DNA from 3 places in the Pantoea sp. X-Soil-TKNS-1279 genome. Region 3 is predicted to be linked to each of the others. Evidence: predicted binding sites of a transcription regulator. Region 3 holds the regulator's gene; each other region holds the start of a gene.
The links. The regulator CRP, encoded in region 3, controls carbon source genes, mostly activating them, when cyclic AMP is high. The targets are predictions, from matches to a motif close to ATGTGANNNNNNTCACAT.

Region 1 (10,301 bases), 1.2 Mb from region 3:
GAATTGGTGGATCCGCTGGTGGCTGGGGTAGAAAACGAGGTGCAGCGGGCCGATTTTGACCGGTTAAATGCAATGATTCGTCAGGATTTGTGCCACTTCGAAGGCAATGCGCAGGCGATTCGCATGGTCCATACCTTGCTACAACTGAACCTCAGTTATGCTCAGGTGGCCTGTATTTTAAAATATACCGCCCCCGCCTGGTGGCAAGGCGATAAACCGGCTGAGTTCAGCGTATTAATGAAAAAGCCGGGTTTTTATTTATCCGAAAGGGAATATGTCGCCGATCTTCGTGCGGCTACCGATATTCCTGAACATCATCGCTATCCGCTTACCTGGATAATGGAAGCCGCTGACGATATTTCTTATTGCATTGCCGATCTCGATGATGCGGTAGAAAAAGACATCTTTAATGTCGACACGCTGTACGATTATTTGCTCAAAGCCTGGGGGCCGGTAAAACCTGGTGATGCATTCAGCCGCACCATTGGTGAAGCGTGGAAAGAAGCCTGCCAGAAGAAATGGCGCACCAAAGGCGACCAGTTTTTTATGGCGCTACGTGTTAACGTGCAAAACGTGTTAGTCAGTCATGCTGTACGGCGCTTTATCGATAACTTACCGGCTATTTTTACAGGGAATTTTAATCATGCTCTGCTGGAGGATGATGGAGAGGAAGGGCGTCTGTTGATGTTATTTAAAACAGTTGCGCGCCAGCAGGTGTTTAATCATCCCGAAGTCGAACAACTGGAATTGCAAGGCTATCGTGTCATTAAAGGGTTACTGGAAATTTATCAGTCATTAATGTTGCTCGATTATGAGCAGTTTACCACCCTGATGAATGATGATTTCTTAGCCAAACATCCGATTGAGACCCGTCTGTTTCATAAACTATCCGGGAAACATCGCAAAGCTTATCAGCAAAAAATGCGAACCTTAATTGTGGCGCATAAATATGAACGCCTGCTGTGGGAACGCTATTATCGTTCACGCCTGATTCAGGACTATATCAGCGGAATGACGGACCTTTATGCCTGGGATGAGTACCGCCGTTTGATGGCGGTAGAATAAGAGAAGTTTTGTAAAGACGAAGAATAATTTTTTACTTTTACCAAAAACTTTATCAGGAACTTCGCGCTTACAATTTAATCTCATCATCACGACCACAGCAATGGTCCGGACGTAAATCTTATATGAGACACAGATGAATGAAAAAAAGCACATTAATGTTAAGTGCACTGGCACTTAGTCTTGGCATGGCGTTAAGCCCTGTCAGTGTTTTCGCGGCGGAGACAGCTTCTTCCTCCAGCCAACAGCTGCCCAGCCTGGCACCGATGCTGGAAAAAGTGATGCCTTCCGTGGTGAGTATCAGCGTGGAAGGGAGCACCACGGTGAAGACCCCACGTATGTCACAGCAATTCCAGCAGTTCTTTGGTGATAACTCACCGTTCTGCCAGGACGGTTCGCCGTTCCAAAGCTCACCGATGTGCCAGGGGGGTGGCGGTGATAACAGCGGCGGCGGTGATAACACTCAGCAGGAGAAATTCCGCGCGTTGGGTTCAGGCGTGGTGATCAATGCTGATAAAGGCTACGTGGTGACTAACAACCATGTGGTTGAAAATGCGACAAAAATCCAGGTGCAGTTGAGTGATGGCCGCCGTTATGATGCGAAAGTCATTGGTAAAGATCCGCAGTCGGATATTGCGCTGATCCAGCTGAAAGATGCGAAAAACCTGACGGCGATTAAGATTGCCGATTCAGATAACCTGCGCGTGGGCGATTACACCGTAGCGATCGGTAACCCCTATGGTCTGGGCGAAACCGTTACTTCGGGTATCGTTTCAGCACTGGGTCGCAGCGGCCTGAACGTTGAGAACTATGAAAACTTTATCCAGACCGATGCTGCGATCAACCGTGGTAACTCGGGTGGTGCGTTGGTGAACCTTAACGGTGAACTGATTGGTATCAACACCGCGATCCTGGCTCCGGACGGCGGTAACATCGGTATTGGTTTTGCCATCCCGAGTAATATGGTGAAAAACCTCAGTGCGCAGATGGTCGAGTATGGCCAGGTGAAACGCGGTGAGCTGGGGATAATGGGTACCGAGCTGAACTCCGAGCTGGCGAAAGCGATGAAAGTCGATGCGCAGCGTGGTGCCTTTGTAAGCCAGGTTCTGCCGAATTCCGCTGCCGCGAAAGCGGGCATTAAAGCTGGTGATGTGGTGGTGTCGATGAATGGCAAACCGCTGACCAGCTTCTCAGCACTGCGTGCTGAAGTCGGTTCACTGCCGGTTGGCACCAAGCTGCAACTCGGTCTGCTGCGTGACGGCAAACCAGTAAGCGTCACTGTGGAGTTGCAGCAGAGCACTCAGGATAAAGTACAGTCCGCTACGATCTATACCGGCATTGAAGGTGCAGATCTGAGTAATGTCGACAGCAACGGCCAGAAAGGCGTGCGAGTTGATAGCGTGAAACCGGGCAGTGCCGCGGCGCGCATCGGCCTGAAAAAAGGCGATGTGATTCTCGGTGTGAACCAGCAGTCGGTGGCGAATCTGGGCGAACTGCGCAAGATCCTCGACACCAAACCTTCGGTACTGGCGTTGAATGTCCAGCGCGGCGACAACAGCCTGTACCTGCTGATGCAGTAATCTCTTGTAGCTAAGCAAAGGCGGACTTCGGTCCGCCTTTTTTATGCAGAAAACGTAACGACGCGATTTAACGCGCGGTTTGCTCCTGGTGCCAAAATTCGCACGATAAATCGTGCCGCCACAAGCATCACAGATGTGACCTCCCCCGCAATTCCCGCAATCTCTATCCGGCTATGTGCAGTTGCACAATGCCAGCCGTTAAGCGGGCGCGTATTCTGTCGGCAGTTCCTTTTATCTGGAGTGATTAATGGCCACCTATCATCTTGATGCGCGACTGGCTCAGGACATTGTTGCCCGCACCATGAAAATTATTGACAGCAATGTCAACGTGATGGATGCCCGTGGCCGCATCATTGGCAGTGGCGACCGCGAGCGTATTGGCGAATTGCACGAAGGTGCGCTGCTGGTACTGTCGCAGGGTAGGGTTGTAGACATCGATGAAGCGGTGGCTAAGCATCTGCATGGTGTACGCCCGGGGATTAACTTGCCGCTGCGTATTGATGGTGAAATCGTAGGTGTGATCGGTCTGACCGGGCAACCCGTAGCGTTACGGCATTACGGTGAACTGGTTTGCATGACGGCAGAGATGATGCTGGAACAGGCACGGCTGCTGCATATGCTGGCCCAGGATAGCCGCCTGCGCGAGGAGTTGGTTCTCAACCTGGTACGCAGCGAAACCCTGTCACCGGCGTTGAGCGAATGGGCGCAACGGCTGGGTATCGATCTTAATCAACCGCGTGTGGTTGCGGTGGTCGAGGTGGACAGCGGGCAACTTGGTGTCGATAGCGCCATGTCGGAATTGCAGCAACTGCAAACGCTGCTGACCACCCCCGAGCGCGATAACCTGATTGCCATTGTCTCGCTCACCGAAATGGTGGTATTGAAACCGGCATTGAATGCGCACGGTCGCTATGATCAGGACGATCATCGGCGTCGGGTTGAGCAGTTATTACAACGTATGAAAGAGAGCGGGCATCTGCGCATGCGTATTGCGCTGGGGAACTATTTTACCGGTCCCGGCAGCATCGCACGTTCCTATCGTACCGCCCGTACCACCATGATGGTCGGTAAACAGCGTATGCCGGAACAACGCAGCTATTTCTATCAGGATTTGGTGTTGCCGGTACTGCTAGATAGCTTACGCGGTGGCTGGCAGGCCAATGAGCTGGCTCGACCGCTGGCGAAACTGAAAAATATGGATAGCAATGGTTTGCTGCGGCGTACCTTAATCGCCTGGTTCAGCCATAACGTACAACCCAGCGCTACGGCGCGTGCACTGTTTATCCATCGTAATACGCTGGAATATCGTCTGAATCGTATCTCGGAACTTACTGGGTTGAATCTCGGCAACTTTGACGATCGCCTGTTATTGTACGTGGCATTGCAACTTGATGAGCAGGGCGGATGAAACGGGCTGGGATACTGGCGTTCGCGCTATGGCTATGTAGCGGTTTTAGCCAGGCGACTGAGCTGGCTTTTCTCTCGCTGAGTGATTTACAGCAGGTTAAGCAACAACTGGCGCAGCACCGGGCTGCGTCGACAACGCTGGCGGCGTGGCAACAATTACAGCGGGAAGCGCAACAGGCGTTGAAGCATCCTGATCCCAGCGTCATCGATAAAGGGCTGTTACCGCCGGGTGGTTCGAAGCATGACTATCTCAGTCTGAGCGCCTATTGGTGGCCAGACGCGTCGCAACCCGCTGGCCTGCCGTGGCTGCGACGCGACGGTGTGGTGAATCCGGCCAGCAAAAATGATCAGAGCGATGGTGTCCGGTTGGCACGCTTTAGCGCTGATGTGCAGGCACTGACGCTTGCCTGGTACTTCTCTGGTGAGCAGCGTTATGCCGATAAAGCACAGTCGCTGGTGCGCCACTGGTTTATCGATCCTGCCAGTCGAATGAATCCCAACCTTAACTTTGCGCAGGGTGTCCCTGGGATAGCGGATGGACGTCATACCGGGGTGCTCGACGGGCGCTATTTTGCGACCCGAGTAGTGGATGCCTTGCAGTTACTGAGAACCTCTCCAGGTTGGCAAGCGGCCGATCAGCAGGGGGTAGAACGCTGGTTTCGCGACTATCTGCATTGGTTACAGCATAGCCCGCTCGCACAACAGGAAGCGGCAGCGTCCAATAATCACGGTAGCTGGTACTGTACCCAACTGGCGGGCATCGCCTGGTATCTTGGGGATGATGCTGCGGTGCGGGCGATGGTGACTCTGGCGCGTGGTAAAATTGATCAACAGATCCGGGCCGATGGCAGCCAACCCTATGAACTGGCGCGCACCCGATCTTTTCATTACAGCTATTTTAATTTGCAGGCGCTGACCGCCCTCGCGCAGCTGGCACAAAAAAGTGGCAACGGTGATCTCTGGCATTATCAGAACGCACAGGGCGGATCGTTACTCGCCGCGTTGGCGGCGCTCGCCCCTTACAGCGATCCGGTTAAACCCTGGCCGTGGAAAAACCGCGATCGTGTCAGCCAGAGGATCATTCCTTTGTTGTCGTTGGCGGATAACAGCCTGCACCAAACGCGCTGGGAATCCGCCATCGCCCGCACTGACTGGACCGCCTTTAGCGGTTCAGCGCGCGGGGCTGTAGAGCAGGCGCAGCGTGATACCTGGTTGATTTCGTTGCCTTATGGGCAGAAAAAAGGCCAGCAATAGCTGGCCTGAGAAAAGCGCGAGGCGAAATTAACGACCGTTGCGAGTCAGTTTATCGAGGTCGGATTCAATCTCAGCGATCTTATTAGACACCACGTTTTCCAGATGACGCAGATCGGCCAGGATTTTGCGTTTCAGATCGACTTCAACCTGATCACGCTGGCAAATCTGATCCAGCTCATCAATCACATAACGCAGGTTAGGGCTGATTTCCTGAACTTCTTTGTAACCCTGGCTGCTGTGGTCAGCCACTACGGTTTTGCGCTGACGCGGGTATTTGAACTTCACGCTTTTCGCGAAGAACTCGCCTTTATCTTTGCGGAAATAGATTTTCAGGATGTCGTTATTGGCTTCCTGACGCAGGCTGTAACGGTCAATGTCTTCAGGGGTGCTGATACCTAAGCTTTTCAGGTTGTCGTACATAGCTTTATATTCCATCAAAAGTGGGGGGAGCGCGCAGGACTATCATCATTCGGGATGCGGCTAAAACGCAGCAACCAGCTTAATCAACTGTAGACAAAAATCGGGATGAATATCGCGCGGTCTGAGTTAACTGGCGCGGATTATGACCTGTTTGAAAAATAAACGCACTTGTTAATTCGCGGTGAGAAACAGGTTGTTTGGTAGGCAGTGTAAAGAAAAAATTACGGGCCTGATTACAGACCCGTCGGATTAGTTAATTTAAGGCAAATTCGCCTTAGTCGATGGTGCGCAGCAGTTCATTGATACCGACTTTGCCACGGGTTTTCGCATCAACTTTCTTCACGATGACCGCGCAGTACAGGCTGTAGCTGCCATCTTTAGAAGGCAGGTTGCCTGAAACTACGACTGAGCCAGCCGGTACGCGACCGTAATGCACTTCGCCAGTTTCGCGGTCATAGATTTTGGTGCTCTGGCCGATGTAGACGCCCATTGAAATCACGGAACCTTCTTCCACGATTACGCCTTCAACGATTTCTGAACGCGCACCGATAAAGCAGTTGTCTTCGATGATGGTCGGGTTAGCCTGGAGCGGCTCCAGAACACCGCCGATGCCGACGCCGCCAGACAGGTGAACGTTTTTACCGATCTGCGCGCAGGAACCTACGGTTGCCCAGGTATCAACCATTGAACCTTCGTCAACGTAAGCACCGATGTTCACGTAAGAAGGCATCAGCACGGTATTACGGGCGATAAATGCGCCCTGACGCACCGCCGCCGGAGGAACAACGCGGAAACCTTCTTTCTTGAAGCGCGCTTCGTCCCAGTTGGCGAATTTCATCGGGACTTTGTCGTAGAAACGGGTTTCTGCGCCTTCCATCACCTGGTTGTCATTGATGCGGAACGACAGCAGAACTGCTTTCTTCAGCCACTGATGCGTTACCCACTCACCGTTGATCTTTTCCGATACGCGCAGTTCACCGCTGTCCAGCAGACCGATGACCTGGTTGATGGCTTCACGAGTGACGCTGTCCACGCTGGTTGGCGTGATATCGGCGCGGCGCTCAAAGGCAGATTCAATAACGCTCTGTAACTGTTGCATGATGATTTCCTGAGTCTGTCATACGGGTGCCAGCGTCACGCTGGCACAGAAAAAAGGATGATAAATCGATTGCGGTCACACTTTATCGTTTGGATTAAGGGCCTCTGTCAACCGTTGTTGCAATACATTGCGCATTTCGGCATCAAGTGCGCGGCGCTCGCTGTTCGCGAGGATGAAAAGATCCTCAACCCGTTCGCCAATTGTACTGATACGTGCGCCATGAAGCGAGACACCTAAATCTGCAAAAACTTCGCCAACGCGCGCCAGCAGACCTGGCTGATCGAGGGCGATCAATTCCAGATAGCTGCGGCGATCGGTATGCGTGGGCAGGAAGTTGACTTCGGTTTCCACGCTGAAGTGCTTCAGTCGCGATGACTGACGGCGCACGCGCGGCGGCACCCATTGTGTTTGGGTGATCGCCTGCTCCAGCGCCTGAATGATCATCGGGTGACGATCGGATGCCAGCGGGCTGCCATCCGGCTCCAGCACAATAAAGGTATCCATTGCCATACCGTCACGGCTGGTAAAGATCTGCGCGTCATGCACGCTGAGATTGCGGCGATCGAGTTCACCCGCCACAGCAGCAAACAGATATGGACGATCGGGACTCCAGATAAAAATCTCAGTTCCGCCGCGTGTTGCCTGCGGGCTGACCAGCACCAGCGGTTTGCTCAAATCGTGGTTGATCAGATGTCGCGCATGCCATGCCAGCTGATTGGGGGTGTGGCGCAGGAAATAATCGGAACGGCAGCGGCTCCAGATATGTTGCAGTCGCTCTTCGTCGAGGTTCTCCATTCGCAGCAGCGCCAGCGCCTGCAAGCGATGATGACGGACACGCTCGCGCAGGTCCGGGCTGTTTTCCATGCCGCGACGCAGCTGTTTTTCCGTGGCGAAGAACAGTTCGCGCAGCAGGCTCTGCTTCCAGCTGTTCCACAAGCTTTCGTTGGTGGCGCAGATGTCCGATACCGTTAAGCACACCAGGTAGCGCAGGCGGTTTTCGTTCTGCATTACCTCTGCGAATTGCTGAATGACGGTAGGATCCTGAATATCGCGGCGCTGGGCGGTGACCGACATCAGCAGGTGATGACGCACTAACCAGGCAACCAACTGCGTTTCCCTTGAGTTCAGGCCATGTAATTCAGCGAAATCGAGGGCATCCTGCGCACCCAAAATCGAGTGATCGCCGCCACGCCCTTTGGCGATGTCATGCAACAGCGCCGCCATCAGCAGCAGTTCCGGCTGCGGCAGACGCGGCCAGAGTTCTACGCACAGCGGGTGCATCGGGCGTGTCGCTTCGTCAGCAAAGCTCTCCAGTTTCTGCAACACGCGGATGGTATGTTCATCCACAGTGTAGGCATGGAACAGGTCAAACTGCATCTGACCGACGATATTGCCCCACAGCGGCGTATAAGCCCAAAGCACGCTGTGACGATGCATCGGCACTAACGCACGGCTCACCGCGCCGGGATGGCGCAGAATCGCCATGAAGGTCTGACGCGCCTCGGCGATCTGGCACAATGGTTGTTTGAGATGGCGGCGGGCGAAACGTAACTGACGTAAGGTGGTGGAGTAAATGCCTTTGATGTTTTCGTTGCGTACCATCACGTAAAACATACGCATAATTGCCTGAGGCTCACGTTCAAATAACGTGGGATCACGCAGGTCGATCAACTCGCCACGCAGCTGGAAGTCGTCATCGATGTTACGCGGCTTTTCGGTGGCGGAAAGGCCGAGGATCGCCTCATCAAACAGTTGCAGCAGCATCTGATTTAACTCGCCAATGCGGCGCGTGACCCGGTAAAAATCTTTCATCATGCGCTCAACCGGTTCGTTACCTTCGCCGAGATAGTTGAGACGCTGCGCCACATTCAGCTGGCGATCAAACAGCAGGCGGTTATCGTAACGCGTCAGCGTCAGATGCAACGCGAAGCGGATGCGCCAGAGAAACTCCTGACATTCATTAAGTTCATTACGCTCGGCTTCAGTGAGAAAGCCGAAGCCAACCATCTCATCAAGGGTGGTGGCACCAAAGTGGCGGCGTGCCACCCATTGCAGCGTATGAATATCCCGCAGACCGCCGGGGCTGCTTTTGATATCCGGCTCGAGGTTATAGCTGGTGCCGTGGTAGCGTTTATGGCGCTCTTGCTGCTCTTCAATTTTGGCGGCGAAGAAGCGTGACGAAGGCCAGAAACCATCGCTAAAGATGTTTTTTTGCAGCTCAAGAAATAATGCGACGTCGCCGGTCAGCATGCGCGATTCAATCAGGTTGGTGGCGACGGTCAAATCCGACAGCCCCTCCAGCAGACACTCCTCGAGTGTACGCACGCTGTGGCCGACTTCGAGCTTGAGATCCCACATCAGCGTGAGCAACTCACTGGTGCGTTGTGCGGCATGCTCGTCCAGCGGGCGGCGGCTCAGGATCAGCACATCAATGTCCGACAGCGGATGCAGCTCGCCACGGCCATACCCGCCCACCGCCAGCAGAGCGATCTCTTTCATCTGATCAAAGCCAAAGAAGCGCCATAAGCGGCGCAGCAGCCGATCAATAAACAGGGTACGCGCATCAATCAGGGATTCGACATCGGTACCGGCATCAAACGCCGTCCCCATATGCTGCTGAAATTGTTCGAGATAGAGTTTGAGTTTCTCGCGGGTTAGGGCTTCATCAGGCCAGTCGGCTGGGGAATCGGTCAGGCCTTTGTGTACTGCTTCGGTCACGCTACCACTCATCGACATCGTCTCTTCTTCGCGCCATTGACATAAAAAAGCCGACTCAAGGTCGGCCTGGTACTGTTGGGAAGAGATTTACGCGACGTTTTCCAGCACCGCTGGGATGGTGTCGTCTTCACGTAGCGTCAGAATCTCACAGCCGTTCTCCGTCACCACAATAGTATGCTCGTACTGCGCGGACAAGCTGCGATCTTTGGTTTTCACGGTCCAGCCATCCTTCATGGTGCGGATGCGGTAATCACCGGCGTTGACCATCGGCTCGACGGTAAAGGTCATGCCGGCCTGAAGCACCACGCCGCCGTCATCAGCATCGTAATGCAGCACCTGCGGCTCTTCGTGGAAACCTTTACCAATGCCGTGGCCGCAATATTCGCGCACCACAGAGAAATCCTGTGCTTCAACATACTTCTGAATCGCACGTCCCAGTTCACGCAGGCGGATGCCGGGTTTCACCAGACGCAGGGCCAGATACAGGCTTTCCTGGGTGACGCGACACAGGCGCTCGCCCTGAATGGTCGGCTTGCCGACGATGAACATTTTTGAGGTGTCGCCGTGATAGTCATCTTTGATCACCGTGACATCAATGTTGACGACATCGCCATCTTTCAGCAGACGATCGTCGCTCGGGATACCGTGGCAGACCACTTCATTGATGGAGATACACACCGATTTCGGGAATCCGTGGTAGCCGAGGCACGCGGAGATTGCCTGCTGTTTGTTGGTGATATGCTCGTGGCAAAGACGATCCA
Region 2 (10,301 bases), 1.7 Mb from region 3:
GGCGGAGGGCCGCGCGACCAAAATGCAGCTCTTCAGCCACTGCAATGAAATAGCGAAGATGACGGAGTTCGACATTCATATTTTAAACGTCTCATTCGAGATTATTAATATATTGTACAACCTATTATCACTTTCCTACGATAGCAATACCTTTTGAAATTTGAGGATTTTCCGTGAGTCGCTCTTCTCAGGCGGTGACACTTGATGAGGACGAAGTGTCCGTCGTGCCTGCTTCTGCTCCAGCGTCAGTAACATGGATTGAACGCGGTTCGCCGCAATTTATGCGTGTTACCCTTGCCCTGTTCTCGGCTGGTCTTGCCACTTTTGCCTTGTTGTATTGTGTCCAGCCGATTCTGCCGGTGCTCTCCCAGCAGTTTGGCGTTTCGCCTGCGGCCAGCAGCATCTCGCTGTCGTTATCCACCGGCCTGATGGCGCTGGGTTTGCTGGTCACCGGGCCGCTCTCCGACGCCATTGGTCGTAAGTCGGTGATGGTCACCGCATTGATGCTCGCCGCGTTATGCACCGTGATTTCCGCCATGATGACCAGCTGGCACGGCATTCTGTTGATGCGTGCGCTGATTGGTTTGTCGTTGAGTGGGGTCGCTGCGGTGGGCATGACCTACCTGAGTGAAGAGATTCATCCGCGAGTGATCGCCTTTTCCATGGGCCTGTATATCAGCGGCAACTCGATTGGTGGCATGAGCGGTCGTCTGCTGACCGGGGTATTGACCGACCTCTTCTCGTGGCGCATCGCCATTGGTGTGATCGGCTGTTTTTCGCTGGCATCGGCGCTGATGTTCTGGAAAATCCTGCCGGCTTCCCGTCATTTCCGCCCGGCTTCATTACGTCCGCATAATTTGCTGATTAACTTCCGCCTGCACTGGCGCGACAAAGGCCTGCCGTTGTTGTTTGCCGAAGGTTTCCTGCTGATGGGCGCATTTGTCACCCTGTTTAACTACATTGGTTATCGCCTGCTGAGTGCGCCGTGGTTTCTCAGCCAGGCCGTGGTCGGTTTGTTGTCGGTGGTGTATCTGACCGGGTCCTGGAGTTCACCCAAAGCCGGAGCCATGACCAGCCGCTTTGGCCGGGGGCCGGTGATGATTACCGCCACGGCGATCATGCTGTGCGGCCTGCTGCTGACGGCGTTCAATACCTTGTGGATCATCCTGCCGGGTATGATGCTGTTTACCGCCGGATTTTTTGCCGCCCACTCGGTTGCCAGCGGATGGATCGGCCCACGCGCCCGTCGGGCAAAAGGCCAGGCCTCGTCGCTCTATCTCTTCAGTTATTATGTGGGTTCCAGCGTTGCCGGTACGTTAGGTGGCGTGTTCTGGCACAGTTTTGGCTGGGGCGGTGTGACCGCGTTTATCAGCGTGTTGCTGGTGCTGGCCTTGCTGGTCGGCTGGCGTTTGCAGTGCCGCCAATTGTAATTCTCTCCATCAGTATGCGGGGCCACGGTGCCCCGTTTCCCCTCGCGTAATCACACCTGTCGGCAAACTTTCAGTGCCAGTGAAAACAAAATAGCAATCGCTGGCTATAATTTATTCTATTCCAAAAATAGTTAGATTTTTTCTTTCACAGCAACGAGGAAGCCAAATGGAACTTTACTATTACGTCGATAAATACGCCGGCTATAACGACAATCATGTGGTACATGCAACGGGTTGTCCTTTCCTTCCTCCCGACGCCGCAAGGCGCTTTCTTGGCACTTTTTATACCGCTAACGCTGCCATTCAACAGGCGCGCAAGTTTTATCCTTCTGCACTGGGCTGTGAACATTGTTGCCCAATTACGGTAAAAAAAAACCTGACCACACAGAATAGCGTGGCGCTAAAACACATGGGCTGACTCTGATATTCCCAGTCTGAGACGGCCCGCGACGTTGCGCCATTTTGTTAAGTTTTCCTGTGGCATTTCGCTATGTTAGACACCAATAATATTGCTTCAGGTTGAACGCTCATGCGGGAAAAATACGCAACGTCGCAAATCGCCCTCCACTGGTTGACCCTGTTATTAATCGCTGTTGCCTATACCACCATTGAGCTACGAGGTCTGGCGGCCCGCGGTACGGTTACGCGCAGCCTGATGATCATGACGCACTTTAGCTGTGGCGTATCGGTGTGGGTGCTGATGCTGCTGCGTGCCGCATTACGTCATCGTCATACATCGCCTGATATCAATCCCGCACCACCACGCTGGCAACATATGCTCGCCCATCTGATGCATTTCCTGCTGTACGCGCTGTTTCTGACGTTACCGATACTCGGCGTTGCCTCGAAATATCTCAATGGTCGTCCCTGGCAGGTATTTGGCTTGTCGATGCCGGTGAGCAGCACACCGAATTTCGACCTCGCCGATACCTTGATTGGCTGGCATGAAACCCTGGCACCGCTCGGCTACTGGCTGATTGGCCTGCACGCCGTCGCCGCACTGCTGCATCACTATATTCTGAAGGACAACACGCTGATCCGCATGATGCCTGCGCGCAAGCGCAACCCGTAACGGCGCGATGGTTCTGACGATAACCCCAGGCTATCAACCTGGGCGTTGGTGATAAAAAATATTCAGCAATAAAATACGGTTAGATGGTTTCCCTCAGCGTATTAATCCTCCACAATAGGCATAATTTGTGACAAAGGTCACTTTACATCGGGCCTTTCGCCCCTCATTTGCTGCCTGACTGATCTGAATTTCATGCAATCAACAACCGTCTCCCGTAAAACGGCCTGGCTACGCGTCGTGTTGCTGGCCATCGCCGCTTTTGTCTTCAATACCACCGAGTTTGTGCCGGTCGGCTTACTGTCAGATATCGCCGCCAGTTATGCGATGAGAACGGCAGATGTCGGCATCATGTTGACCATTTACGCTTGGGTGGTGGCGCTGCTGTCGCTGCCGCTGATGCTGCTGACGCGCAATATTGAGCGTCGTCTGCTGCTGTCGATTCTGTTTGTGTTGTTTATCGCCAGCCATGTGCTCTCCTCGGTCGCCTGGGATTTCACCTCGCTGGTTATCTCCCGCATTGGTATCGCGCTGGCACATGCGGTGTTCTGGTCAATTACCGCCTCGCTGGCCATTCGTGTCGCGCCGGCAGGTAAGAAAACCCAGGCGCTCAGTATGCTTGCGACCGGTACGGCGCTGGCGATGGTGCTGGGCGTGCCGATTGGTCGCGTTGTCGGCCAGTATCTCGGCTGGCGAACTACCTTTGGCATGATTGGTTTGTCTGCGCTGGTTTTGCTGGTGCTGCTGGCACGTATTCTGCCGCGCCTGCCCAGCGAGCATACCGGGTCACTCAGCAGCGTGCCGATGCTGTTTCGCCGCCCGGCGCTGGTCAGCATGTATGTGTTGGTCACGGTGGTGGTGACAGCGCATTACACCGCCTACAGCTACATTGAACCCTTTATGCAGGTGGTGGCGAACGCCGGGGAAAACTTCACCACGCTGTTGCTGCTGCTGTTTGGATCGGCAGGAATTATCGGCAGCGTGTTGTTCGGCACCCTCGGCAATAAATATCCTTCGGCACTGCTGATTGCTGCGATTGCGGTGATAACCTTATGCATGGGTCTGCTGATTTTTGCCGCCGTGCGCCCTGCCGCGATTACAACCCTGTGTATTTTCTGGGGCATGGCGATGATGATGATTGGTCTGGCAATGCAGGTGCGTGTGCTGTCGCTGGCACCGGACGCAACCGACGTTGCTATGTCACTGATGTCCGGCATTTATAACATCGGCATCGGTGCGGGTGCGCTACTCGGAAATCAGGTCAGCCTGCATTTGAAAATGGCGGATGTGGGTAATATTGGTGGGTTAATCGGCCTGGTAGCGCTGTTCTGGTGTATCTATATCTTCCGTCGTTATCCGCAGTTACGTTCCAACGGTTAAAAAAAGGGGCTTCAGATAGCCGCTATCTGAAGCCTGTCCCCTCTCGTTATCCCTACTATTTATTTATAAAGCTCTGCGGTGCCATGCAGGTTGTTGTTGCCAGAGGTCGAAGTGATGCGGAAAGACTTTGCTCCCGCCGCGCTCGCCTTCTCCGCCAGTTGATTTTCCAGTGAAGTCAGATCCGTACTGCCAGATGCGCTTACCACACCGATTTGCTGTTGATTAACCGGTGCTTCGCTTACCAGGTCAGCCGCCATTGTACCGAATGCGATTGATGACAGGGCCACCGCGGCCAGGGTCAGTTTAATGCTTTTCATGATCGTCTCTCTTTGCAGATGAAATTGGGTGGGTCGCCATTTAATTAACAACCGTTAAATAAATACTAAATCCAAAGCCGGATGCGCGTCAACTATTTTATTAACGGTCGTTATTTTAATGGGAAGTGGCGTAAGTATGGGCTTCAGCGCGTACCGGGACTTTACCATTCAGGGGATTTTGCTCGGGAAGGCACAAACGGACAAAGTGGTGTTGCATATTAATTTAATGATCGGTAATTTAATAAGCATGTTGAGCTGTAGTGAGGATCTATGAGCCAGATAACTGAACCGACCCTGCGCAAAAGTCGTGGCAGACCTAAAGTCTTCGATCGTGACGATGCACTGGATAAAGCCCTGATGCTGTTCTGGGCACACGGCTATGAAGGCACCTCACTGGCGGATCTGGTCAGTGCCACTGGCGCCAAAGCGCCGACGCTTTACGCGGAGTTTGCTAACAAAGAAGGTTTGTTTAAAGCCGCCATGCAGCGCTATATCGAAAGGTTTAGTGCGCAGCGTAACGCGGTGCTGAATGATGCCTCGCTGGATGTGAAAACCGCGGTTGAGTCCTATTTTCGCGCCACCGCAGCCTGTTTTACCGAATGTGATAAACCCGCTGGCTGCTTTTTTATCTGCACCTCCAGCGCCCTGTCGGCCAGTTCTGAAGAAGTGGCGCACATGCTGGAACAACAGCATCATGCGCAGGAACGGGCCTTGCAGCAGTTCCTTGCCGCACGCCAGCAGCGCGGTGAGTTACCGGCTTGCAGCAATACCGCAACGCTGGCGAGCTTCCTCGCCTGTGTCTTGCAGGGTATGTCGGTGCGCGCCCGTGAAGGCGCAAACCGGGAAGATTTAGAACAGATTGTGGATACGCAGATGGCGATCTGGCCCGCTTTGGCGGGATATTGCGCGCTTAACTAACCTGCCGCTTAAATCCGTCCCCTCATCCCGGCCTTCTCCCGCTTGCGGGAGAAGGAGACGTGCAATAGAGCCTTCTCCCGCTTGAGGGAGAAGGAGACGTGCAATAGGGCCTTCTCCCGCTTGAGGGAGAAGGAGACGTGCAATATGTGGGATGGTTGTGGTTTAAGGCAGGAAAAACATCGGTTTTAGCTCAGCGCTGACCGGGCTGTTATCCGCGTTCGACGGCATCAAATCCTTCATGGACGCCCACCAGCGTTGGCAAACCTCGGTTTGCGCCACCGCCTGCCAGTGGGCTTCCGACTCGATTTCGACACTGGCAAACAGCAGATTGCGTTCCGCATCCAGCCAGATGGCGTAATTACTCGCGCCATGCGCCTTCAGCGTTGCCGCCAGTTCCGGCCAGATGGGTGAATGGCGACGCAGATACTCGTCATGGCAATCCGCATGCACCTGCATCACAAAGGCTCTACGCAACATTGGCGCGCTCCACCTGTAAAGCAGCCTGCCACGGCTGCACCCCAAAACGCTCACCCAACGCAATCAACTGCTCGGTGGTGATACTCTGGCGAATCCCGCCCATCGACAGCGCCTTCACCACCACCTCTGACGACTTCTCGGCGGTGTCGATCAACCCAAAGGTTTCATCCAGCGTCGGTCCGGCCCCAAAAATACCGTGGAACGGCCACATCACCAGGCTGTGCGTCGCCATCTCATCCGCCGTGGCCTGGCCGATACCATCGGTGCCCGGCACCATCCACGGCAGAATACCCACGCCATCCGGGAACACCACCAGACACTCGGTGCTGCCTTCCCACAGCAGACGGGTGAAACGTGCCGCATCCAGTTCCACCACGTAGCTCAGCGCCATAAAGTTGGTTGCATGGCAATGCATAATCACGCGGTCTGCACCATCGCTCACCTGTTTGCGTACGCTATGTGACTGGAAATGTGCCGCCAGCTCTGAGGTTGGCAGCCCACCGTTGCTCAGCCCCCAGTAGATTTTGTACGACAGCCCTTTATCATCCACCTGCAACAACACCAGGCTGTCAGCCGGATCCAGTTGCACATTGCGGAAAAACTTGCCGGAACCGGTCACCAGAAACCAGTCGTTCGCCAGCGCCGGGGCGGGTTTACTCAGCTCGATACAACGCGGTTCAGCATAAAAGTCGGCAGCATAAGGCTGCACCTCGTCCGGCAGCAGGCGCAGGCTGACGTTACCCCCGTTGCGCTCATCCCAGCCCTTCAGCCACATATCGCTGGTCGCTTTAACCATTCCCTGTACAAACGCAGAAGAAAGAATACTTTGCATGGTGTGTCCCTTAACGTTGAGCCAGAATTTGTTGTTCATAGTGACGGACATCGCTCAGCCAACTGGCGTCGGCCGGGACATCGTGACGCAGGCACCAGGCCTCCCAGACTGCCTGCCACGGCAGCGACTTTTGTTCTTCCAGCAAGGCCAGACGGGCGGTGTAGTCCCCTGCTGCCTCCAGTTGGCGTAATTGATCCGTTGGCTCCAGTAAGGCACGCAGCAACGCTTTCTTGGCATTGCGCGTACCAATCACCCAGGCGGCGATGCGGTTGATGGAAGCATCAAAGAAGTCGAGGCCGATATGCACTTTGTCGAACAGTTTCTGGCGGGCGATTTCATGGGCGATCGCTTGGGTTTCATCATCCAGAATCACCACATGATCGCTGTCCCAGCGTACCGGACGGCTGACGTGCAGCAGCAGGCGCGGCACATACAACATGGCGGTAGAGATTTTGTCGGAGATCACCTCAGTCGGATGAAAATGGCCCGCATCCAGCGTCAGCGCCGTCTGGCGGCTACAGGCATAGCCGAGGTAGAACTCGTTGGAACCCACGGTGTAGCTCTCCGCACCGATACCAAATAGCTTGCTTTCCACCGCATCGATATGATGCTGAGGATTAAGTTTTTCGCTGATGATTTCATCCAACGCCGCCAGCAGACGCTGACGCGGGGCCAGACGATCGACCGTCAGATCTTTCATGCCGTCCGGCACCCAGATATTCATCACCGAAGGCGTCCCCAACTGCTCGCCAAAGAAAGCCGAAATGTGGCGACTGGCTTTGCAGTGATCAATCCAGAACTGGCGAATCCCCTTATCCGCGTGGGATAAGGTAAAGCCGTCGGCACTCAGCGGATGGGAAAAACAGGTGGGGTTGAAATCCAGCCCCAACTTATTATTTTTCGCCCATGCGACCCAGTTGCTGAAGTGCGCCGGTTCAATCGCATCGCGCTCCACCGGTTTATCGCTTTCCAGGTAAATAGCGTGCAGATTGAGGCGCTTCGCGCCGGGGATCAGCGACAGGGCTTTGTCGAGGTCAGCACGCAGTTCCTCGGCATTACGCGCCCGGCCAGGATAGTTGCCGGTGGCCTGAATCCCGCCGGTGAGCGCGCCGTGCGGATTCTCGAAGCCGCGTACGTCATCGCCCTGCCAGCAGTGCATCGAGACTGGAATGCGGTCCAATTGTGTCATCACCTGTTCTACATCGACGTTAATCGCAGCGTAACGTTGTTTCGCCAGGTCAAAGGCCTGTTCAATCAGCTTTGTCATAAGCAAGTTCCTTAGCGGGTTGGCTCAGCGCGGCGAAGCGTGCCAGGTTGGCAGCAAAAGCGCTGTTGTTAAGCGGGGCAAATTTTTCTAACGGAAAGTTCTGGCAGATGCAGCGACGCAAATCCGCCACATCGCGCAATTCACCGAGGGCGATCAACTGGCAACCGACATTACCCAACGTTGACGCTTCTACCGGCCCGGCGAACACCGTTAACTGGCAGGCATCAGCACACAGTTGGTTCAGCAGCGGATTCTGACAACCACCGCCCACCACATGCAGTTGACGCAACGGTGACGCACGCAACTGGCCGAGTTCACCCATCACCTGGCGATACAGCAACGCGAGGCTGTCAAAAATGGTACGCGCCAGCGCGGCAGCAGTTTGCGGCACCGGCATCTGCTGCTCCGCACAGGCATCCTGAATTTCCTGCACCATATTGGCGGGGTTAATAAAACGATTGTCATTGGGGTTGATCAGCGCGACACAGGCGGGTTCATCGGCGGCTTGCTGAATCAAGGCGCACAAGTCGCTGATGTGCAACTCGCTGCATACGCGCTGCAACAGCCACAGGCCCATGATATTTTTCAGCACCCGATAACCTTCTGCGCCACCCTCATTAGTGATATTGGCGTCGAGCGCCGCCGGGCTGAGCCAGGGTTGCAGGCTTTCAATGCCCATCAACGACCAGGTGCCTGAACTCAGATAGGCGGCGTCGTCCAGCATCAGCGGCGTCGCCAGCACCGCACTGGCGGTGTCGTGGGTCGCCACCGCGATCACCGGGATATGATGACCGCGTGGGCTGACCCAGTGGCCGACGGTGTTACCCGGTGCGCTGGGTTTGCCGAACCAACTGGCCGGTACGCCAGCCCAGGCGAGTAACTCGTCATCCCAGTCGCCATGAGTGATGTTCAGCAACTGCGTGGTGGTGGCATTGGTGTATTCCCAGTTCAACTGACCGGTCAGGCGATAATGCAGGTAATCAGGGATCATCAACGCATGGCTGACCTGCGCCTGCCAGTCAGGTTGTTGCAAATGCAGCGCGCGTAGCTGGTACAGGGTATTGAATGGCAGAAACTGAATACCGGTGCGCTGATAAATGTTGGATTTACCCAGTTCGTTGATCGCCCGCGCCATCTGGCCGTCGGTGCGGGCATCGCGATAGCTGACTGCCTCGCCGACCCGCTGGCCGTCTGCATCCAGCAGGACGAGGTCCACGCCCCAGGTATCGATGCCAATGCTGTCCGGCACGATGCCTTCTTCATCCAGCTGTTGCAGTCCCTGACGGATCTCCTGCTCCAGCCCCTCCAGATCCCAACTGTCATAACCGGCACGCCGTACGCGCTGATTAGCAAAACGACGCACTTCACGCAGCGTGAGTCGCTGGGTTTCTGTGGTCCATTGCGCGAGCATCACGCGCCCGCTGGATGCGCCTAAATCAATGGCAACAATGTTACGCATACTCATGGCGTGTTCTTCCTGTGATGAGATGCGTACAGAGTAAAAATCCCGCCTTTTCCTCACCTTCCCGTTACTGCCAGCGCGTCAGACCCGCTGGCACCGTGGCAAAGATGTTCGTGAGACAGCTCACAGAACCACACAAGCGCCGAGTTGTGAGCTTTGCCGCATTTTCTGCATCAAGCCCGGAGATCTTGAAAAATTAGCCATTTTCCTGCATCACCCGGTGTGAAATTCAAGGTAAGGTGCTGATCGCCTGAGTAGACTCGGTTACGGTTTTGTTAATAATGAGAGGCGAACCATGACCGTGTTACACAGCGCAGATTTTTTCCCCGCCGGGGAGTACACCATTGCCGTCGAGCCGCGCGTGCCACAGCTGGCCTTCCCCGAACATCACCATGATTTTCATGAGATCGTGTTGGTGGAACAGGGTTCCGGCATCCATGTGTTCAATGGTCAGCCGCAAGCGTTGTGTGCCGGGTGCGTGTGTTTCGTACGCGATCACGATCGTCATCTGTATGAGCAAACCGACAATTTATGCCTGACTAACGTGCTGTATCGCAGCCCGGCTTCGTTTCGTTTTCTCTCCGGTTTGCAGGCGTTGCTCCCGCGTGAGGAAGAGGGCCACTACAGCTCACACTGGCGCATTAACCACAAGGTGATGAACCAGGCATTACAGATCGTGGCGCAGATGAACCAGCCAGGCGTCTGGTCACTGGAGAAACAGGCGCGCCAGGAGCAAGCTTTCCTACAACTGCTGGTGCTGCTGCGCGAGGCCGGTCATAACGAAGAAGCGCAGGACCAGGAAGCTCGCCTGCATCGTTTGCTCGACTGGTTGAATGAACATTACAGTGAAGAAATTGCCTGGGAGGCGCTGGCTGACCAGTTTTCGCTGTCGCTGCGTACCCTGCATCGGCAGATGAAGCAGCAAACCGGCAATACGCCGCAACGTTATCTGAATCGGTTGCGTCTGTTGCAGGCGCGCCACTTGCTGCGGCACAGTGATATGCGCATTACGGATATCGCCTATCAGTGTGGATTTGGTGACAGTAACCATTTTTCCACGCTGTTTCGGCGGGAATTTGGCTGTGCGCCCCGAGCGGAGCGCCAGCAGATGTTGTAACCTGGAGTGCACCCTCATGTCGCTAATATTGA
Region 3 (10,301 bases):
CCTGCACTGACCAGCGAAAGCGCTTGCGCGCTGTGGTGGGTGAAATAAGCGGACAAATGGACGCGATCATAGGCGACCCTCGGTTCTTCACAAAAAACGGTGATGGCAAATTGACCGGGTTCTGCCTTATCAATTAATTCTTCTATGTAGCGGTGGCCGACCATGCCGTTGCCAATAATGACGACCTGATATTTGCTCATATTTTCCCCAAAACGAAGGTGTATGCGGCTACCTTAGCCGTTACAAGAATGGGGTTATTGATGCATATCAAATACCTCTTTATATACTCATTTAGAGGTATGTTACTGATATTAAAAACATTCACCTCTTAGCGGTAAATCGTGCGGCCAGGGGATGTGCAAGGGACGGGTATTGACGCTATTTTAAGATGTCGCGTTTCTACAGGAGAAGGGCATGGCTAAGACGTCGCTGCAATGGATCAACAATCTGCGTTTACCCGGCCAGCAGGGGTTGTGGCAAATCGAAATCGGGCAGGGGAAAATTTCCCGTATTGTCCCACAATCGGCCGAGTGCAGCGCCCAGGAAGGTGTACTCGACGCCGAAGGCGGCCTGGCGAGCGCCCCCTTTATTGAACCGCATATCCATCTCGATACCACGCAAACCGCGGGTGAACCGGCGTGGAATCAATCCGGCACGCTGTTCGAAGGTATTGAACGCTGGGCCGAGCGTAAGGCTTTGCTGAGTCATAATGACGTAAAGCAGCGTGCAAAGCAGACGTTGAAATGGCAAATCGCTAACGGTATCCAGCATGTGCGTACCCATGTGGATGTTTCGGACCCGACGCTGACCGCGCTGCAAGCCATGCTGGAAGTGAAAGCGGAGATGGCGCCGTGGATTGATATCCAGATAGTCGCCTTTCCGCAGGAAGGTATTCTCTCTTATCCCAATGGCGAAGCCCTGCTGGAAGAGGCACTGCGCCTCGGCGCAGACGTGGTGGGAGCGATCCCCCATTACGAATTTACCCGTGAGTATGGCGTTGAATCATTACACAAGGCCTTTGCGCTGGCGAGTCGCTACGACCGGCTGGTGGATGTGCATTGTGATGAAATCGATGATGAGCAGTCGCGTTTTGTAGAAACCGTCGCGGCACTGGCTCATCGCGATGGCATGGGGGGCAGAGTGACCGCCAGTCATACCACGGCGATGCATTCCTACAACAATGCCTATACCTCACGTCTGTTCCGTCTGCTGCGCCTGTCAGGTATCAACTTTGTCGCCAACCCGTTGGTGAATATTCATTTGCAGGGCCGTTTTGACAGCTACCCCAAACGGCGCGGCATTACCCGGGTTAAGGAGTTGCTGGAGGCGAATATCAACGTCTGTTTTGGTCACGACGATGTGTTTGATCCCTGGTATCCGCTCGGTACCGCCAGCATGTTGCAGGTGCTGCATATGGGGCTGCATGTCTGCCAGTTGATGGGTTATGAACAGATTGATGCGGGGTTGCAGCTAATCACTACCAACAGCGCCAAAACCATGCAACTTAGCGGTTATGGCCTGGAGCCGGGTAATGATGCCAGCCTGATTATCCTGCCAGCCGAAAGCGGATTTGATGCGGTGCGACGTCAGGTGCCGGTGCGTTATTCGTTGCGTAAAGGCGAGCTGGTGGCAGCAACGGAGCCTGCAAGCAGTGAGATCTATCTGGGTGAAACGGAAGCGGTAACCTTTCGGCGTTGAGTTGCAGGGCGGACTGACGTCCGCCCGCGCAGGTTAGTGCGTAATATGGCCGTGCTGGCGATGTTTAGTGACAAAGCCGAGCAGTACACACATCACAAACACCACGGCGTATAAGCCGTTAGCAGTCGCCAGTGCCGCATGCGCACCGCCTTTCGCCACAATCGGACCGGTGACCACAAAGGTCAACATGGTGCCGACGGTACCGCAAGTCAGGATAAAGTTGACCAGCTTCGGTGATGAGGCTTTGGTTTGCAGTGAACCCAGGGTGATGATGGTGGTGTAGATAGCGCTGGAGCTGAAGCCGAGTGTCATGATGATCCAGTGCAGCATATTGGCGTCATTGGTGCTGACAAACCAGTACATCAACACGGTGGCAATCGCCGCCAGTACCATCAGGATACGTTGCAGATCGAAGAAGCGCAGCAGGAAGCTGAACACCCACATGCCGACCATATAGGCGGTCCAGAAGTTACCTACTAACTGACCGGCAGCAGCGATATCCATCCCCATGGTTTTGGTGGCGTATTCCGGCACCCAGGAGATGAAGCCCAGTTGGCCGAGGATGTAGCACAGCGCGGCAATCGACAGGAACAGCACGCCGATACCCCATTTCTCTTTTTCCGCCGCCTGCGTTTCGGTGTTGTTTTTCAAAACCGGGAACTCAACGCACAGCGCCAGCACGAAGATGGCGATATAAATAACGCCAATGCAGGCGTAAACCCAGTACCACGGCAGGGCGCGCGCCAGCAGGATGCCAGCGATAATCGGGAACAGCGTACCGGCCATGCTGAAGAAGGAATCAGTAAACAGCAGGCGTGAACCGCGCTGGCGACCATCGTACAGATGGGTAATCAGGAAGGTGCCGATCGACATGGTAATGCCGCTCACCACACCAAGCACAAACATGCACAGTGAGAACACCGACAGGTTGTGGCTGGTCATCAGACCAAACACCGCCAGTACCATCAGCACGAAGCCAAAGATCAACTGACGTTTTAACGGCACAATCACCATCAGCCAGGCGTTAAGGAATACTGCGACCAGAATGCCGGTATTGAGAAAGGTGAAGGTGTTACTCATTTCCGAGATCGGCAGCCGGAAATACTGTGCAATATTGTCCAGTACCATCCCGGTCACAATCACCAGTGCGCCCGTCAGCGCATAAGAGAAAAAGCTGATCCAGGTAAGGCCAATACGATTACGGTTTGTCATGTGGGGGACCTGTTTTGAGCACCGAAGTTGGCAAAAAGTGTCATGAATTGTAAATGCAACTGTGATCTTAATAAACAAAGAGTGAAATAAGGTTATTAGATTTCACTAATAGTGTGATTTGCGTCACGCAAATGATTGCGTAGCGCCGAATTTCGGGCATTTGCCGCTGCCGCGTAAATATAGGTAAAACGCTGGCTCTTGTATTACATGCTCTTTACAATCAATCTCGTTTTGAGCTTGCACTTCATGGTAAGGAATCTTTCATGTTTAAACGTACTTTGACAGCGGCAGTTGCCCTGTTAGCGCTCTCATCTGTTTCCGCTTCTGCCCTGGCGGCAAAAGGCGATACTCACGTTCTGCTCACCACCTCTGCGGGTAATATCGAACTCGAACTGAATAACCAGAAAGCCCCGGTGTCGGTGAAAAACTTTGTTGATTACGTCAACAATGGTTTCTACAACAACACCATTTTCCATCGCGTGATCCCTGGCTTCATGGTGCAGGGTGGCGGTTTCACCACGGATATGCAGCAGAAGCAAACCAACGCGCCAATCAAAAACGAGGCAGATAACGGCCTGCGTAACCTGCGCGGCACCATCGCGATGGCGCGTACTGCGGAGAAAGACAGCGCAACCAGCCAGTTCTTTATTAACGTTACCGACAACGCCTTCCTTGATCACGGCCAGCGTGATTTTGGCTATGCGGTATTTGGTAAAGTTGTGAAAGGAATGGACGTAGCCGATAAGATTTCTCAGGTGCCGACCAAAGATGTGGGTCCGTACCAGAATGTGCCGTCAAAACCGATCGTTATCCTCTCCGCCAAAGTTCTGCCCTGATTTTTTTGCGCGCCATTTTGCGATGGCGCCTCCTGCCGCTCTCCGGCAAAGCGAATATTTGCTGCTTATACTTAGGGCAAATTGCTTGCCGGAGGCTCTATGACCAGCAAACTGACCGACAAACAGAAAGCCACGCTGTGGCAACAGCGCCGTGCTGCCAGCTATCAGGCCAGCTGCCGTCTGGCGGGCTATATGCTGAGCGAACCGGCCATTACGCTTGAACAGGCCGACGAACGGCTGACCTCGTTAAGGAGGCAATATGGCGGATAACTCACTGGCGGTACGCGATCCCTATCTGTGGCATAACGACAGCGTGCTGAAGAATCGCCTGGATATTCACGACAGCGCCCAATTGCGTAAAGCCGAGTTGGCGTTCAGCGCGGCACGGCTTGCCACCCTGGAGTTGGGGCCGCAGCGCAGAGGGATGCCATGGCTGTGTCATATTCATCGCACCCTGTTTCAGGATCTCTACAGTTGGGCCGGTGAGCTGCGCACGGTAGATATCTGGAGCGACGAGACGCCATATTGTCACTGCGCCTACATCGAGAAAGAGGGTAACAACCTGATGAGTGCGCTGGCGGATGAAGACGGGTTGAGCCATCTGGCGCAGGATGAATTTGTCAGGCGTCTGGCACATTACTACTGCGAGATTTATGTGCTGCATCCGTTCCGGGCCGGGAATGGCCGCGCACAACGCATCTTCTTCGAGCAACTGGCGTTGCACGCAGGCTATCTGCTGACGTGGGATAAACTGGACCGTGATAGCTGGCGTGCGGCGATTCGCGAGGCGGTAGGTGGCGATTTAACTCTGCTCAGTGCGCAGTTTGCAAAAGTGGTAAGCCCCGCCCGCTAAAATGCGTAGAATAGCGGCGGTTTGACCTGCCTGAGGGCGCTATGCTGCTGTTAATCGATAATTACGACTCCTTCACCTGGAATCTCTACCAATACTTTTGCCAATTGGGTGCTGACGTCAGGGTGGTGCGCAACGATGCCATCACCCTCGACGAAATGGAGGCGCTACCGCTCACTCATCTGGTGATTTCGCCTGGCCCCTGCACTCCGGATCAGTCCGGCATCTCGCTGGCGGCGATCCGCCGTTTTGCTGGCCGCTTACCGATCCTTGGCGTATGCCTCGGCCATCAGGCCATTGCCCAGGCGTATGGCGCGCAGGTGGTACGCGCGCGTCAGGTGATGCACGGCAAAACGTCGGCGATTCGCCATAACGACAGCGGTGTTTTTCGTGGGTTAAATAATCCGCTCAACGTCACCCGTTACCATTCGCTGATTGTGGCGCGCGCGACCCTCCCTGAAGAGTTCGAAATTACCGCCTGGAGCCTGCGTGATGGTGAACCGGATGAGATCATGGGATTCCGTCATAAAACGCTGCCACTCGAGGGGGTGCAATTTCACCCGGAAAGCATCCTCAGCGAGCAGGGCCATCAGCTTCTGGCGAATTTCCTGAAGACTTAAGTTGTGTTTGCCTTTGTGTGATTTTTTATGCATATTTTGTGATTATAATTTCACGTCAGCTCAACAAATAATCCGATGAGGTAGGCAATGGCAGCAGAAAAGCTAGCGGTAACCCGGGAAACGTTCGATAACGTTATTTTGCCTGTTTATGCACCAGCGCAGTTTGTGCCGGTAAAAGGCAAGGGCAGCCGAGTCTGGGATCAACAGGGCAAAGAATATATCGATTTCTCTGGCGGCATCGCGGTGACTGCGCTGGGCCACTGCCATCCGGCGCTGGTGGAGACACTGAAAACCCAGGGGGAAACCCTGTGGCACACCAGCAACGTGTTCACCAATGAACCGGCGTTGCGTCTGGCGAGCAAACTGATTGCCGCGACCTTTGCTGATCGCGTGTTCTTTGGTAACTCCGGTGCCGAAGCTAACGAAGCCGCGTTTAAGCTGGCGCGCTACTACGCCTGCAAAAAACACAGTCCGTTCAAAAGCAAAATCATCGCCTTCCATAACGCTTTCCACGGGCGCACGCTGTTTACCGTATCCGTGGGTGGTCAGCCGAAATACTCCGACGGCTTTGGCCCGAAACCGGCTGATATCGTGCATGTTCCCTTCAACGATCTGGCGGCGGTAAAAGCGGTGATCGACGATCACACCTGCGCCATCGTGGTCGAACCGATTCAGGGCGAAGGCGGTGTGATGCCTGCCACTCCTGAGTTTATGCAGGGCCTGCGTGCCTTGTGTGATGAGCACAACGCGCTGCTGGTGTTGGACGAAGTGCAGAGCGGCATGGGCCGTAGCGGCAAGCTGTTCGCTTACGAACACTACGGCATCACCCCGGATATCATCACCACCGCGAAAGCGCTGGGCGGCGGCTTCCCGGTAAGCGCGATGCTGACCACCAATGAAATCGCCTCGGTGATGGCACCCGGCGTGCATGGCACCACTTACGGCGGCAACCCGCTGGCTTGTGCGATTGCCGAAACGGCGCTCGACATCATCAACACCCCTGACGTGCTGGACGGTGTTGAATCACGCCGTCAGCAGTTTGTGGAAGCCTTGAAAGCGTTGGATAGCAAATTTGACCTGTTCACGGATATTCGTGGCAAAGGTCTGTTGATCGGTGCGGCATTGAAGCCGCAGCATGCCAGCAAGGCGCGTGACATTCTGCATGCCGCTGCCGCCGAAGGTCTGATGATCCTGACTGCTGGCAATGATGTGATCCGTTTTGTACCGTCACTGGTGATTGAACCGACCGATATCGAAGAGGGTATGGCGCGGTTCGCAGTGGCTATCGAGAAGGTGCTGGCGGCGTAACTCAGTTTTTCACCCGTAGTCCGGTCAGCCAGCGGCCATGATGTGGTCGCTGGCTCCAGGCCAGAGAAGAGATGGTGTGCATCACGTTCAGGTGTTGCAGAATGCGCTTCACATGCTGTTCGACAATCGTTATCGCCCCCTCATTGATGTTTTCCGGTGCTTCCAGAATATTGCTGTCGTTACCGGGGCCATCATGCTCCAGCCGCTGCTGACAGCGTTGCAGCGCGATCTCACAGGATTGCAGATACCTTTCCGCCAACTTAGGCGTCAGCATGGTATGTTCGCGAGCCAGGATAGTCATGGCGTTGATGTGTTCGACAATAAACTGACTGTGCGTCACCCAGAGCCGCATATCTTTCAGGTACTGCGAATTGAAGCCCGGCTCGGTCATCGCCTGATTCAGCGAGTTAAACATGGCGTTATGCGCCTGGTTGACCTTGATGCGCTGATACGCCAGTTTCTCCGGTGACTGCTCCGGTCCGAGCAATAATTGCATCGCTTCCTGGTCGGCTTCCAGCGCATCGTGCGCATTCTTACGCAGTAAGCCGCTCTGCCACTGCGGCCATAGCCAAATCATGCCGCCAAAGGCAATCAGACATCCCATTAGCGTATCCATCATGCGTGGCAGCAGGAACTGCGCGCCATTCAGCGACAGCAACTGGAGCGAATACACCGCCGTCACCGTAAAGCCAATCATTGACCAGCCGTAATATTTACGTGTCACCAGATAGCTGGCGAGGGTGATCGCCAGCATAAACAGCAGAGTGATGGATTCCGGTACGTCAAAGCGTAACGAGGCGGCAGCAATCAACAGCCCGGCAAAGGTGCCGAGCGCTCGGTGCTGAATTCTTACCCGCGTGGCGCTGTAGCCATTCTGGCTGACGAACATGGTGGTCATCAGAATCCAGTAAGGTTTGGGGATGTTGAAGAACAGCGCCAGCGCGCTACCAAACATCAGCATCACGGCAAAACGTGCAGCGGTGCGTAAGGCGGGGGATTTCAGCGACAGATAGCTGCGCAGCGCCGGAAAAAACGGCAGACGCCGTTGGCGGTCGGCCATCAGATCACGGGTATACAGCGGTTTCTGGGTGCGAAGCACGCGCGCAATGCGGCTGAAGTGATACAGGCAGAAATTCCCCACCGGATTGTCCGGGTGCTGGCGGGCAATTTTTTCCAGCGCACCCAGCTGCTTATCCATTTGAAACCGTTCCGGCAGCTGATGATACAAAATAGCATCGGCCAGCAAGCGCAGACGGGCGGAGATGGTCTTGGCATTCCAGCGAATCACCGCTTCAGCATGGCTCTGCTCCACCAACTTTTGCACTTCTTCCGGCTGATGCAGGCTGACGGAGATATGTTCCTGCAAATCGAGCGCCACCTGAAAGGCACGCGTCAGGCGTTTATGGCTGTTATCGCGGCTGGCAGACAGCATATGCATTTGCTGGTAGCAGGTGGTGATCAGATCTACCGCTTTTTGCTGGCGTGCCAGCAACGGCGGCAGCGCTTTCTCCGGGTCGGTCAGCTGCGTCAACAGGGTATATTTGGCATCGCAATAATCCGCCAGCTCACGGTACAGCAGGCTCAGCGACTCGCGCATCGGCTGCTCTTTCCACAGCCAAAACCAGAACCAGTTGAACAACCCATACCACAAGGTCCCGCCGATATAGAGCAGCGGAGGCACCCAGATCGGCATACGTCCCACCAGGCTCAGGGTAAAGATGGAGGCAATCAGCGTGGCAGGCAACAAGCGGCCATGCAACGGGCTGATTTCACCCGTCACGCCTACTAATAACGGCAGCACCAGCAGAATCAGCGGCAGGGGGACGTGATAATCCGTCAGCCACTGGATCAGAAAGCTGCCGGTCGCAAACAGGGAACCGCCAATAATCAGGCGTTTAAAAAAGCGTTTATGCGGCGTATCAAGACCGGCGATGTTGCAACAGGCGGGCACTAAGGAGAACAGCAAACCTTTTTGCAGGTCGCCAAACAGCCAGCCGAGGGCCACGGGCAGGCACAGCACCAGCGTTTGCCGCAGGGCATAGTTCACTTCGGGATGATAGATGATTCGACGCCACATCAGCTCATCGCAGACAAAAACGGCGTGATGCTGCCATCACGCCGTGGGTGAGAAGAAATTAGCGGGTGCCGTAAACGACGATGGTTTTACCATGTGCGGAGATCAGGTTTTGATCTTCCAGCATTTTCAGAATACGGCCAACTGTCTCGCGTGAGCATCCGACGATCTGACCAATTTCCTGACGGGTGATTTTGATCTGCATCCCGTCCGGGTGGGTCATGGCATCGGGCTGTTTGGCCAGATTGAGCAGCGTCTGCGCAATGCGACCGGTCACATCAAGGAAGGCAAGGTTGCCCACTTTTTCTGATGTCACCTGTAGGCGACGCGCCATCTGCGCCGAAAGACGCATTAAAATATCCGGGTTTACCTGAATCAGCTGACGGAATTTTTTGTAGGAAATTTCAGCCACTTCGCAGGCAGTTTTGGCTCGTACCCAGGCACTACGTTCCTGACCTTCTTCAAACAGGCCAAGCTCGCCGATGAAATCCCCCTGATTGAGGTAGGAGAGAATCATCTCTTTGCCTTCTTCATCCTTGATCAGCACCGCAACGGCACCTTTCACGATGTAGTAGAGCGTTTCCGCTTTCTCACCCTGATGAATCAGGGTGCTTTTGGATGGATATTTGTGAATATGGCAATGGGACAGGAACCATTCGAGTGTAGGGTCTGTTTGCGGTTTGCCGAGAACCATTCGCTATTATCCTCTGTTGTAATCGTGCCCAAAACACAGGGGGCAGTTTTCCCTGTCAGGCGGTGAAATCGTAGAGCGCTTCCTGTTAAGGAAAATTATTCGGGTGGACTCTTAAGCCAGGCTTCTGATTCTTCCCGCCTTCGTCTATTGCGACGAAAATATTTTCAGCTCTGTTTGTAGCACAGCTTTTGCTAGCTGTCTTCTGTTGTCTCGCTTCAGCAAAAGGGCGATTAGTCTGGATTGCTGTTTCTCAGGTGAAAGCGTACTCTGGCGGCAAATCAGCCTATTCAGGAGAAAGAATAATGCAGGCACGGGTTAAATGGGTGGAAGGGCTTACCTTTCTCGGAGAATCCTCATCAGGTCACCAGATATTAATGGATGGCAATTCGGGCGACAAAGCACCGAGCCCGATGGAGATGGTGCTGATGGCGGCAGGCGGTTGCAGCGCGATTGACGTCGTGTCGATCCTGCAAAAAGGGCGTAATGATGTGAAGGATTGTGAGGTCAAACTGACCTCGGAACGTCGTGAAGAAGCGCCACGCATTTTCACACATATCAACCTGCATTTTATTGTTACCGGCAAAGCGCTGGGCGATAAAGCGGTGGCGCGAGCGGTTGATCTGTCGGCTGAGAAATATTGCTCGGTGGCGATTATGCTGGGCAAAGGGGTAGAAATCACCCACAGCTATGAGGTTATCGAGCTCTAGCTCGGTCGTAACGGCGCGATTAATCGCGCCGTTACGGTTATGTTTGATTATTCGATGCGTTTGCCTTCAATCAGTCGCTGCACCAGCGGCGTCATAATCAGCTCCATCGCCAGACCCATTTTGCCGCCGGGCACTACCAGGGTGTTCATATGCGAGATAAAGGAATCCTGAATCATCGCCAGCAGATAGGGGAAGGCAATACCTTCCAGACCACGGAAATGGATCACCACAAAGCTTTCATCCAGCGATGGAATTTCACGCGCAGCAAACGGGTTAGACGTATCGACGGTGGGTACGCGCTG

Region 1: the regulator CRP is predicted to act here: its motif matches at 2,776-2,793, upstream of AC6I8N_RS04095 (CdaR family transcriptional regulator).
Region 2: the regulator CRP is predicted to act here: its motif matches at 2,628-2,645, upstream of AC6I8N_RS10640 (sugar transporter).

Annotation. Positions count from the first base shown of each region.
Region 1 is NZ_AP035948.1:911,017-921,317, forward strand. Features, by position in the region: gene dgt (dGTPase) at 1-1,065, shown strand, start outside; gene degP (serine endoprotease DegP) at 1,203-2,642, shown strand; gene AC6I8N_RS04095 (CdaR family transcriptional regulator) at 2,890-4,050, shown strand; gene AC6I8N_RS04100 (alginate lyase family protein) at 4,047-5,303, shown strand; gene AC6I8N_RS04105 (DUF3461 family protein) at 5,331-5,723, opposite strand; gene dapD (2,3,4,5-tetrahydropyridine-2,6-dicarboxylate N-succinyltransferase) at 5,998-6,822, opposite strand; gene glnD (bifunctional uridylyltransferase/uridylyl-removing protein GlnD) at 6,898-9,552, opposite strand; gene map (type I methionyl aminopeptidase) at 9,628-10,301, opposite strand, start outside.
Region 2 is NZ_AP035948.1:2,243,211-2,253,511, forward strand. Features, by position in the region: gene AC6I8N_RS10620 (LysR family transcriptional regulator) at 1-79, opposite strand, end outside; gene ynfM (multidrug efflux MFS transporter YnfM/SxtP(Kp)) at 174-1,430, shown strand; gene AC6I8N_RS10630 (hypothetical protein) at 1,597-1,848, shown strand; gene cybB (cytochrome b561) at 1,960-2,502, shown strand; gene AC6I8N_RS10640 (sugar transporter) at 2,695-3,879, shown strand; gene bhsA (multiple stress resistance protein BhsA) at 3,939-4,196, opposite strand; gene AC6I8N_RS10650 (TetR/AcrR family transcriptional regulator) at 4,467-5,114, shown strand; gene rhaM (L-rhamnose mutarotase) at 5,277-5,591, opposite strand; gene rhaD (rhamnulose-1-phosphate aldolase) at 5,581-6,423, opposite strand; gene AC6I8N_RS10665 (L-rhamnose isomerase) at 6,434-7,690, opposite strand; gene rhaB (rhamnulokinase) at 7,674-9,155, opposite strand; gene rhaS (HTH-type transcriptional activator RhaS) at 9,448-10,269, shown strand; gene rhaR (HTH-type transcriptional activator RhaR) at 10,286-10,301, shown strand, end outside.
Region 3 is NZ_AP035948.1:3,973,758-3,984,058, reverse strand. Features, by position in the region: gene nirB (nitrite reductase large subunit NirB) at 1-200, opposite strand, end outside; gene AC6I8N_RS18700 (cytosine deaminase) at 415-1,698, shown strand; gene tsgA (MFS transporter TsgA) at 1,732-2,910, opposite strand; gene ppiA (peptidylprolyl isomerase A) at 3,174-3,746, shown strand; gene AC6I8N_RS18685 (YhfG family protein) at 3,846-4,016, shown strand; gene AC6I8N_RS18680 (putative adenosine monophosphate-protein transferase Fic) at 4,006-4,599, shown strand; gene AC6I8N_RS18675 (aminodeoxychorismate synthase component II) at 4,641-5,216, shown strand; gene argD (bifunctional acetylornithine/succinyldiaminopimelate transaminase) at 5,304-6,524, shown strand; gene AC6I8N_RS18665 (YccS/YhfK family putative transporter) at 6,526-8,601, opposite strand; gene crp (cAMP-activated global transcriptional regulator CRP) at 8,660-9,292, opposite strand; gene AC6I8N_RS18655 (OsmC family protein) at 9,595-9,999, shown strand; gene AC6I8N_RS18650 (phosphoribulokinase) at 10,047-10,301, opposite strand, start outside.